3 regions of the Kocuria rosea genome follow, and region 3 is predicted to be linked to each of the others. Evidence: riboswitches for the same ligand, from Rfam matches in the RefSeq annotation. Region 3 holds a riboswitch; each other region holds the start of a gene.
The links. Region 3 has a riboswitch for S-adenosylmethionine ahead of EQG70_RS03295 (methylenetetrahydrofolate reductase). Riboswitches for the same ligand answer to the same signal wherever they lie in the genome.
Positions count from the first base shown of each region.

Region 1: it holds a riboswitch for S-adenosylmethionine, as region 3 does, so the genes downstream of both, EQG70_RS11925 (MetQ/NlpA family ABC transporter substrate-binding protein) here and EQG70_RS03295 (methylenetetrahydrofolate reductase) in region 3, are expected to answer to the same signal.
Region 2: it holds a riboswitch for S-adenosylmethionine, as region 3 does, so the genes downstream of both, EQG70_RS12115 (bifunctional o-acetylhomoserine/o-acetylserine sulfhydrylase) here and EQG70_RS03295 (methylenetetrahydrofolate reductase) in region 3, are expected to answer to the same signal.

Region 1 covers NZ_CP035103.1:2,585,685-2,588,945, reverse strand. Annotated here, with positions in the region: gene EQG70_RS11935 (GlsB/YeaQ/YmgE family stress response membrane protein) at 13-285, shown strand; gene dxr (1-deoxy-D-xylulose-5-phosphate reductoisomerase) at 417-1,691, shown strand; SAM riboswitch class IV at 1,736-1,852, shown strand; gene EQG70_RS11925 (MetQ/NlpA family ABC transporter substrate-binding protein) at 1,953-2,846, shown strand; gene EQG70_RS11920 (methionine ABC transporter ATP-binding protein) at 2,843-3,261, shown strand, end outside.
Region 2 covers NZ_CP035103.1:2,623,510-2,626,770, forward strand. Annotated here, with positions in the region: gene metX (homoserine O-acetyltransferase MetX) at 1-160, opposite strand, end outside; gene EQG70_RS12115 (bifunctional o-acetylhomoserine/o-acetylserine sulfhydrylase) at 157-1,569, opposite strand; SAM riboswitch class IV at 1,646-1,761, opposite strand; gene EQG70_RS12120 (VOC family protein) at 1,904-2,542, shown strand; gene EQG70_RS12125 (CPBP family intramembrane glutamic endopeptidase) at 2,614-3,261, opposite strand, start outside.
Region 3 covers NZ_CP035103.1:717,699-720,959, reverse strand. Annotated here, with positions in the region: gene EQG70_RS03310 (VOC family protein) at 58-474, opposite strand; gene EQG70_RS03305 (SRPBCC family protein) at 477-974, opposite strand; gene EQG70_RS03300 (ArsR/SmtB family transcription factor) at 978-1,331, opposite strand; SAM riboswitch class I at 1,597-1,703, shown strand; gene EQG70_RS03295 (methylenetetrahydrofolate reductase) at 1,774-2,700, shown strand; gene metE (5-methyltetrahydropteroyltriglutamate--homocysteine S-methyltransferase) at 2,757-3,261, shown strand, end outside.

The DNA.
Region 1 (3,261 bases), 1.9 Mb from region 3:
TAAGGAGCCATCATGGGAATCATCAGCTGGATCATCCTCGGCCTCATCGCCGGCGCCCTCGCCAAGCTCATCATGCCGGGCAGCCAGGGTGGCGGCATCATCGTCACGATCGTTCTCGGCATCGTGGGGGCCCTCCTCGGAGGCTTCCTCGGCTCGCTGATCGGCATCGGGGACCTGGAGTCCGCGTTCGACATCGGCACCATCATCACCGCCGTCGTGGGAGCCCTCATCGTGCTCTTCATCTGGGGCGCGGTCTCCGGCCGCAAGGGTCGCGCCACGCGCTGACCCCACCCCCGTCGGTCGCCGAGGCCCCGTCCACCGCTCCCGGTGGACGGGGCCTCGGCCCGTTCCGGGCCGTCCGCAGGCACCCCCTGCGGGCACCGCACCGAGGAGTGGCGCTGGGGGATACTGGGGCCATGACGCCCCCCGCCACCTCGCCCCGCACCCGCCCGACACCCGAGCTGCGCGCCCTGGCCGCCGCCGGCCCCCGCCGGATCAGCGTCCTCGGCTCGACGGGCTCGATCGGCACCCAGGCGCTCGACGTCGTGCGGGCCGCCCGCGAGCTCGAGGGCGCGGACCCGTTCACCGTGGTCGCCCTCGCCGCCGGAGCACGGCACCTCGAGCTCCTCGCCGAGCAGGCCCTCGAGACCCGCGCCGCGCTCGTGGCGACCAGCGGCACCGCCCAGGACGCCGCCCGGCTGGCCGGCCTCATCGCGGACGGGGCCGCGTCCGCCGGGGCCGGGGGATACCGCCCGGACGTCGTGCACGGGCCCGACGCCGCGTCCGCGGCCGCCGCCCACCCCGACGCCGACCTCGTGCTCAACGGGATCACCGGCTCCATCGGCCTCGCCCCCACGCTGGCGGCGCTGCGGGCCGGGCACCGGCTCGCCCTGGCGAACAAGGAGTCCCTGATCGCCGGCGGCGCCCTCGTCAAGGCCGCCGCCGCGGCCACCGGGGACCCGGACGCCCTGATCCCCGTGGACTCCGAGCACTCCGCGCTGGCGCAGGCGCTGCGCGGCGGCACCGCCGGGGAGGTGGACCGGCTCGTGCTGACGGCCTCCGGCGGGCCCTTCCGCGGCCGGTCCCGGGCGGAGCTCGAGACGGTCACGCCCCGGGACGCGCTGCGCCACCCGACGTGGGACATGGGCCTGATGGTGACGACCAACTCGGCGACCATGGTGAACAAGGCCCTCGAGGTGCTCGAGGCCCACCTGCTCTTCGACGTCCCCCTCGAGCGCATCGACGTGGTGGTCCACCCCCAGTCGGTCGTGCACTCCATGGTCCAGTTCGTGGACGGCTCCACCCTCGCCCAGGCCTCGCCCCCGGACATGCGCCTTCCCATCGCCCTCGGCCTGGCCTGGCCGCACCGGGTGCCCGGGGCCGCCCTGCCGTGCGACTGGACGCGCGCCACGGAGTGGACCTTCGAGCCCCTCGACCCGGTGGCGTTCCCCGCCGTCGAGCTCCTCAAGGCGGCGGGGGAGCGGGGCGGGACCTTCCCCGCCGTGTTCAACGCGGCCAACGAGGAGGCGGTGCACGCCTTCCACGACGGCCGGATCCGGTTCCCCGCCATCGTGGACACCGTCGAGGCGGTGCTGGGCGAGCACGACGACGACGGCCCGCTGGAGCTCGAGGCCGTGCTGGCGGCCGAGCGCTGGGCCCGCCGGCGGGCCCGCGAGGTCCTCGCCCGCTGACCGGGCCGGGCCCGGCCCCGCCGCACGTGCTAGTGTGTCAGGCGGATGACGAGTCCCAGCGTGCAGCCCTGGCTTGCTGGGCGGCAACCCTCTCCCGTAGTGGGGTGCCCCAGGTGAACCATCCGGCACCGGCCGACGACGGCCGGCGGCAAGTACGGTCCGACCGCGCACGCGCCCTCCGGCGCGCCCTCGACCGTGGCCGCCGGACCCGTTGGCCCCGGTGGAGACCTCCGACACCCCGGACCCACGGAAAGGCACCACATGCGATCGCAGCGCCTCCCCTTCCTCGCCCTGGCCACGACCCTCGGCCTCGCCCTCACCGCCTGCGGCGGCTCCGCCGGGGAGTCCTCCGGCGAGGGCGTGCTCGCCGACGACAAGGTCACCATCGGCGTGGTGGGCACCGACCCGACCCACGACGCCCTCCAGCGGGTGGCCGAGGAGCAGGGCATCACCGTCGAGTACGTCGACTTCTCCGACTACAACCAGCCGAACCCCGCCACCGAGTCCGGTGACGTGGAGATGACCTGGTTCCAGCACGTCCCGTTCCTCGCCGACTACAACAACGCGGCCGGCGGCTCCATCACCCCGATCGGCTCGACCTCGATCTACCCGCTGGGCCTGTACTCCAACCAGTACGACTCCGTGGAGCAGTTCCAGGAGGGCGACGAGATCGCGGTGCCCAACGACGCCGTGAACCTCTCCCGGGCCCTGCTCGTGCTCGAGGCCGCAGGTCTCGTGGAGCTGACCAGCGACACCCTCATCCCCACCGAGCTCGACGTCGACACCGAGGCCTCCACGGTGCGGGTCACCCCGGTCTCCGCGGAGCAGACGGTGCTCTCGCTCGACTCGGTGGCCGGCTCGGTCATCAACAACGACTTCCTCTCGCGGGCCGACATCGACCCGCAGTCCGCGCTCGCCCAGGACGACCCCGAGTCCGAGGGCTCCCGCGCCTACGTCAACCTCTTCACCACCACGGAGGAGCTCGCCGACGACGAGACCCTCCGGCAGGTCGCGGACCTCTACCACGAGCAGGCCGTGCTCGACGCCGAGATGGAGGAGACCAAGGACACCGCCGTGCCGCTGCAGCTGGAGCCGGAGGAGCTCCAGGAGCTGACCGCGCGCTACCAGCAGGAGCTGAAGGACCAGGAGCAGTGAGCGCGGCGGTCCCCGCCGGGCCGCCCGCACCCGGGCGCCCGGACGAGGTGCTCGTCTCCTTCCGCAACGTCTCCAAGACCTTCCGCACCGGCTCGGGGCGGGCGGCGCGCGAGGTGCTCGCGGTCAACGACGTCACCCTCGACGTCCGCCGCGGCGAGATCTTCGGCGTGATCGGCTACTCCGGGGCGGGCAAGTCCACCCTCGTGCGCCTGATCAACGGGCTCGAGCCCGTGTCCTCGGGCTCCCTGACCGTGGAGGGCTTCGAGGTGGCCGGCCGGCGCGAGACCGAGCTGGCGCCCGTGCGGCAGGAGATCGGGATGATCTTCCAGCAGTTCAACCTCTTCACCTCCCGCACCGTCGCCGGCAACGTCGAGTATCCGCTCAAGCGGGCCGGCTGGCCGAAGGAGAAGCGCCG
Region 2 (3,261 bases), 1.9 Mb from region 3:
CGTCCGGGGCGAGCGTCCCCCACGTCTCGTAGGCGATCCGGACGTCGGGCAGCCGGAAGCCCGACTCGAGCTCGAGCTCGCCGATCCCGGCGACCCGCGGCACGCCGTCCTCGCGGACGGCGGTCCCGGCGCCGGAGCCCCTCACGACCGTCACGGTCACTCCTGTCCTCCCTGCGCGGCCGCGGCCGCGGCGAAGCCCTGCTCCAGGTCCGCCAGGATGTCGTCGATGTGCTCCAGGCCCACGGACAGGCGCACGAAGCCGGGCTCCACGCCGGCGGCCAGCTGCTCCTCGGGCAGGAGCTGGCTGTGCGTGGTGGACGCGGGGTGGATCACGAGGGAGCGCACGTCGCCGATGTTGGCGACGTTCGAGTGCAGGGTCAGGGCGTCCACGAAGGCGGCCCCGGCCTCCCGGCCGCCGTCGAGGACGAAGCCCAGGATCGACCCGGCGCCCCGGGGCGCGTACTTCTGCGCCCGCTCGTGCCACGGGGAGGACTCCAGCCCGGCCCAGGACACCGAGCGCACGTCCTCGCGGGCCTCGAGCCAGCGGGCCACCGTCCCGGCGTTGGCCACGTGCCGCTCCATCCGCAGGGACAGCGTCTCGATGCCCTGCTCGATGAGGAACGCGTTGAACGGGGAGATCGCCGAGCCGAGGTCGCGCAGCAGCTGCACCCTGGCCTTGAGGATGTAGGACAGGTTGACGCCGAAGGGCCCCTCCGCGCCCAGGGCCTCGGCGTAGACGAGGCCGCCGTAGGACTCGTCCGGCTGGTTGAAGCCGGGGAAGCGGTCCGGGTAGCGGCCGTAGTCGAAGGCCCCGGAGTCCACGATCACGCCGCCGATGGCCGTGCCGTGCCCGCCGAGGAACTTGGTGGCCGAGTGCACCACGACGTCCGCGCCCCAGCGCAGGGGCTGGACGAGGTAGGGGGTCGCCACGGTGTTGTCCACGATGAGCGGGACCTCGTGGTCGTGGGCGATCCCGGAGACCGTCTCGATGTCGAGGACGTCGTTGCGCGGGTTCGGGATCGTCTCGGCGAAGAAGGCCTTCGTGTTCGGCCGGACCGCCCGCCGCCACGCCTCGGGATCGTCGGGGTCGGAGACGAAGGTGGTCTCGATGCCGAGCTTGGGCAGCGTGAACTTGAAGAGGTTGTAGGTCCCGCCGTACAGGCTGGGGCTGGCCACGAGGTGGTCTCCCGCGCCGGCGACGTTGAGCACGGCGAACGTCGTCGCCGACTGCCCCGCGCTGAGCATGAGGGCGCCCACGCCGCCCTCCAGGGCGGCGATCCGGTTCTCCACGACCTCCGTGGTCGGGTTGCCGATCCGCGTGTAGATCGGGCCGAGCTCGGCGAGCGCGAAGCGGTCGGCGGCGGTCTGGGCGTCGGGGAAGACGAAGGACGTGGTCTGGTGGATCGGCAGGGCGCGCGAGCCGGTGACCGGGTCGGGGCTCTGCCCCGCGTGGATCTGCCGGGTCTCGAAGGCCCAGCCCCCGGGGTTCTCGGGGGTGGGGCGCTCGGCCGCGGCCACGTCGGTGCGGGCGGCGGAGGCGTCGGTGCTGGAGGCGGGGAGATCGGACATGCCGTGGGACTCCTTGTGGATCTCAGGGGTCCCGTCCCGGCCGAGGCGGTGCGGCCGGGAACGGCCGGGCGCCGGGGACCCGCGCTTGCTCGCTCGCCGGACGCGAGGAGCCTGGTCTTCACCCAGGGCACCCCACCGCGGTGGAGGGTTGCCGGCCAGCTAGCTGGGGCTTGGACGCTGGCGCTCATGACCTGGACAGCATTCTCCGGATCAGGCCCGCACGGCGTCAAGCCGGGGTCGGGCGTGACGCCCCGGCCGGGGTGCCGCCCGCACGGTGCCCGGCGCGTCGCGGACCGATTTGGAGACGAAACTCACAGGGTGCCACGATGTGCCCATGAGAGTCGACCACGTGTCCTACGCCTGCCGCCCGGAGGGCCTGGAGGCCACCACCGAGCGCATCGCCGACCAGCTCGGGATCGAACCGGTCAAGGGCGGGGTGCACCCCCGTTTCGGCACCCGCAACATGATCCTGCCGCTCACGAACCACCAGTACGTGGAGGTCGTCGAGGTCCTCCAGCACCCGGCGGCGGAGAAGGCCCCCTTCGGGCAGGCCGTGCGGGCCCGGTCCGCGGCCGGCGGCGGCTGGCTGGGCTGGGTCGTGGAGGTCGAGGACCTCGCCCCCTTCGAGCAGCGCCTGGGGCGCCGCTCCGTGCCCGGCCACCGGGTGTTCCCGGACGGCCGGTGCCTGGAGTGGCACCAGATCGGCGTCAAGGGCCTGATCGCCGATCCGCAGCTGCCGTTCATGATCCACTTCGACTCCGCCCCGGAGATGCACCCGTCCCAGGCGCGGATCACGGACGTGGGGCTCGCGGGGATGACCATCGCCGGTGCCCCGGAGCGGGTCGCCGAGTGGCTGGGCGCCCCCGTCGAGACCGCGCTCGAGGACCTCGAGGTCGACTGGCGCTATCCGGACGGCACCCCCGGGGTGCTCTCCGTCTCGTTCAGCACCCCGGACGGCGCCGTCACCATCTGAGGCCGGCCCGGTCCGGTCCGCGGCCGGACCCGCGGTGCCCGGCGGCTGGGCCGCGCCCCGCGGGGCGGGGCTCAGCCCAGCAGCCGGGCGGCCCCGAGGAAGCCGACGGCGTCCAGCAGGAAGTGCGCGACGACGAGGGGCATCACCCGGCCGGTGCGCCGGTAGAGCTCCGCGAAGACGAGGCCCATCACCACGTTGCCGAGGAAGGGCCCGATCCCCTGGTAGAGGTGGTAGCTGCCGCGGAACAGGGCCGTGACCACCAGCACCACGGGCCAGCTCCACCCGATGCGGGTCAGCCGGTCGGTCAGGAACGCGACCACCACGACCTCCTCGACCAGGGCGTGGCGCACGGCCGAGAGCAGCAGCACGGGCACCGTCCACCAGTGCGCGGCGAGCCCGGACGTGGTCACCTCCGCGGTGACGCCCAGGGCCCGGCCGGCGCCGTAGAGCGCCAGCGTGCCCAGGCCCATGAGCAGGAAGAGCACGGTGCCGAGGCCCAGGTCCGGGAGGGGCATCCGGGCGTCGAGGCCGATCCGCCGGCGGACCGTGCCCAGCGCCCCGGCGGAGCCGGCGAGCAGGTAGAGCGCGAGCAGCACCGGCACCAGGTCCAGGGCGATCCCGGTGAGCTGGCGCAGCAGGTCGATGAGGGGCTGCGGGCTCAGCGGCGGGTTCATCGTGGCCTGCGCCTCGGAGAGCGGTCCGCGCGCCAGGTGCTCGGC
Region 3 (3,261 bases):
GGCCACGGGCACAGGACATGCCGCGGTGCGCGGCCGTCGCCGGCGCCGGTGACGGTGTCAGAGGCGGTGCTCCGGCGGGATCAGCGGGCGCTCGGCGCGGACCCGCAGCTCCTGGACCGCCCACGAGTTGCCGTCGGGGTCGCTGAAGCCGAAGACGGTGCCGCCGTCCCGCTCGTCGAGCACCGTGATCCCGCTCACCTCCACGCCCCGGGACAGCAGCTCCTCGCGGGCCGCCCGGGCGTCCGCGACCACCAGCTGGAGCCCGCGCAGGGATCCGGGGGCCATCTCCCGGTGGGCGGGGAGGTTGCCCACCACGATCGAGCAGCCGGACCCGGGCGGGGTCAGCTGGGCGATGTCCATCTGCTCGGTGGTGGTGTGGTGGTCGAGGTGGAAGCCGACCTGGTCCCGGTAGAACTCCACGGCCCGGTCGACGTCGCGCACCGGCACCAGCACCACCTCGAGCGTCCAGTCCACGGTCAGGCCCCGCCCTGCGCGGTCCGCCCGCCCAGCAGCTCCTCGAGCCGCTCGTAGCCCTCGGCCATGCCCTTCTCCATGCCGGATCCGACCATCCCGTCGCGGGCCTCCTGGGACGCGTGGACGGTGTGCCCGCGCAGCCGGCACCGGCCGTCGCCCAGGTCCTCGAAATGCAGGTACTCCAGGTCCACGGCGTCGGGCCAGCCCTCGTACTCGAAGGTCTGGACCACGAGCTCGTTCTCGCGCACCGTGTGGAAGACGCCGCGGAAGGCGTACTCCTCGGTGCTGTCCTCGCCGCGCTGGACGAACCGGTAGGCGCCGCCGGGGCGGAACTCGAAGCCGTCGATCCGGGTCCGCAGCCCGCGCGGCCCGATCCACTGCCGGAACAGCTCGGGGTCGGCGTGGGCGCGGAAGACGTCGGCCACGGGGTGGTCGAACTCGCGCTCGAAGTCGATGAAGGGCAGGCCGTCGGGGACGGTCAGGTGCAGTGCGTGTCCCATGGTTCAGTCCTGGGTGTGCTCGCCGCGGTCCGCGGCTCGGGTGTCGAGCACGGCGTCGAGGCGGCGGAACTGCTCCTCCCGGACCAGCCGGTACCGGTCGATCCACGCGGTGAGCGCCTCGAGCCGTGCGGGGTCCAGGTGGACGGGCCGGCGCTGGGCGTCACGGGTGCGCGTGACGAGCTGCGCCTGCTCGAGGACCTGGATGTGCTTCGAGACCGCCTGGAGGGAGATCGCGAAGGGTTCCGCCAGTTCGGTGACCGTGGCCGGTCCGCGGCTGAGCCGGGCGACGATGCGGCGGCGGACCGGGTCGGCCAGGGCCAGGAAGGCCCTGTCGAGCTCGTCGTCGCCGGGGTCCACGGTGTTTGTCAACTGATTCCTTGATCAACCTGTTGGTTGTCAAAGACTAGGCCGCCCGCCCCGGCCCGGCAAGACCCGAGACCGGATCGTGACGGACCCGGACCTGCGCTCCGCATGGGCGTCGCCGCCGGTGCGTCGCCGCCGGTGCGTCGCCGCGCGTCCGTGTTGCGTCCTGTGACGCCGCGGTCGTCACAGTCGGCGCACCGGCGTCTTCTGGGCGCCCGCACTTGGCAGCGCGGCGGGGCAGCCGCTGGAATGGGTCCTGCATCTATCCAGAGCGGCCGAGAGACCTGGCTCGTCGACGCCGCAGCAACCATCCGCGCCCCCGCCACGGGGTGCGCGGAACGGTGCTCCCGCCAGGACCGATGGAGCTGTCGCAGCCTCCCGGGTCCACTCCGGGACGGCTGCTGCCCTCCCTCGGGGTGACCCTTGGAGGAAGAACGTGACACCACGCCCGACCGCCCGGCCGGCGCCGCCGTCCCTGTCCTACGAGCTCTATCCGCCGCGCAGCGCGGCGAGCGCCGACATGCTGCTGCGGACCATCGAGGAGCTCGAGCCCACCCGTCCCGACCACGTCTCGGTGACGTACAGCGGGGACGAGCAGCGCCGGGACAGCTCGCTCGCCCTGCTCGACCACCTCCTGGCGCGCACGAGCCTGCGGCCCCTGGCCCACCTGACGTGCGTCGGCAGCACCCGGGCCGAGCTGGAGCAGACCGTGGCCGCACTGGTCCGCCGCGGCGTCCGGGGCGTCCTGGCCCTGCGCGGCGACCTCGACCCGGGGGCCGAGCCGGGCGAGCTGCGGCACGCCGGCGAGCTCGTGGAGCTCGTGCGCGAGGTCGAGCAGCGCCACACCGCGGCCCTGGCGGCCGGCCGGCTCGCCGTGGGCGTGGCCGCCTACCCGACCCGGCACCCGGAGTCGCCGTCCTTCCGGCACGACGTCGAGGTGCTGCTGGCCAAGCAGCGCTCCGGGGCGGACTTCGCGATCACGCAGGTCTACTTCCGCCCGCAGCGCTACGAGCGCCTGGTCGCGGCGGCGCGGGCGGCCGGGGTGACGATCCCGATCGTCCCGGGGATCATGCCGGTCACCGACCCGCGGCGGCTCCGGACGCTGTGCCGGCTGGCGGGCCTGGCGCCCCACCCGGGCCTGGCCGCCGCGCTGGAGGACGCGCCCGGTCCTGCCGAGCGGCACCGCGCCGGCGTGGCCTTCGCGGCGCGGCTGGCCCGCGCCGCCCTGGACGCCGGCGCCCCCGGGCTGCACCTCTACACCTTCAACGAGCACCGGGCAGCGCTCGACCTGCTGGAGCACGTGGACCTCCCGCGCGTCCCGCACGTGCCCGTCGCGCTCGAGGACCTCCTGCTCCCCGCCTGAGCACGCGACCACCCACCGTTCCGCACAACCCCTCGACACCTCTTCAGGAGACCACCATGACCACTGTCCCGTTCCCCGCCGCCACCATCACCGGCTACCCCCGGATCGGCCGCCGCCGCGAGCTGAAGAAGGCCCTGGAGGCCTACTGGGCCGGGCGCTCGACCCGCGAGGAGCTCGAGTCGGCGGCCGCCGACCTGCAGCTGGCGACCCACCGCCGGCTCGTGGAGCTGGGCCTCGGCGCCCGGGACTCGTCCCTGCCCGCGGCGTTCCCCCTCTACGACCAGGTCCTGGACACCACCGTGGCCCTCGGGGCGGTGCCGGCCCGCTTCGCCGATCTCGCCGACGCCGAGGGCCGGCTCGGCCTCGACGCGAGCTTCGTGCTGGCCCGCGGCGACGCCGGGCGCGCTCCCCTCGAGCTGACCAAGTGGTTCGACACCAACTACCACTACCTCGTGCCCGAGATCGGCCCGGAGACCCCGCTCCGCGCCACCGCCGACCGGCTCGTGGCCGACGTCCGCCGCGCCGCCGCGCACGGCTTCACCGTCCGCCCGGTCCTCGTGG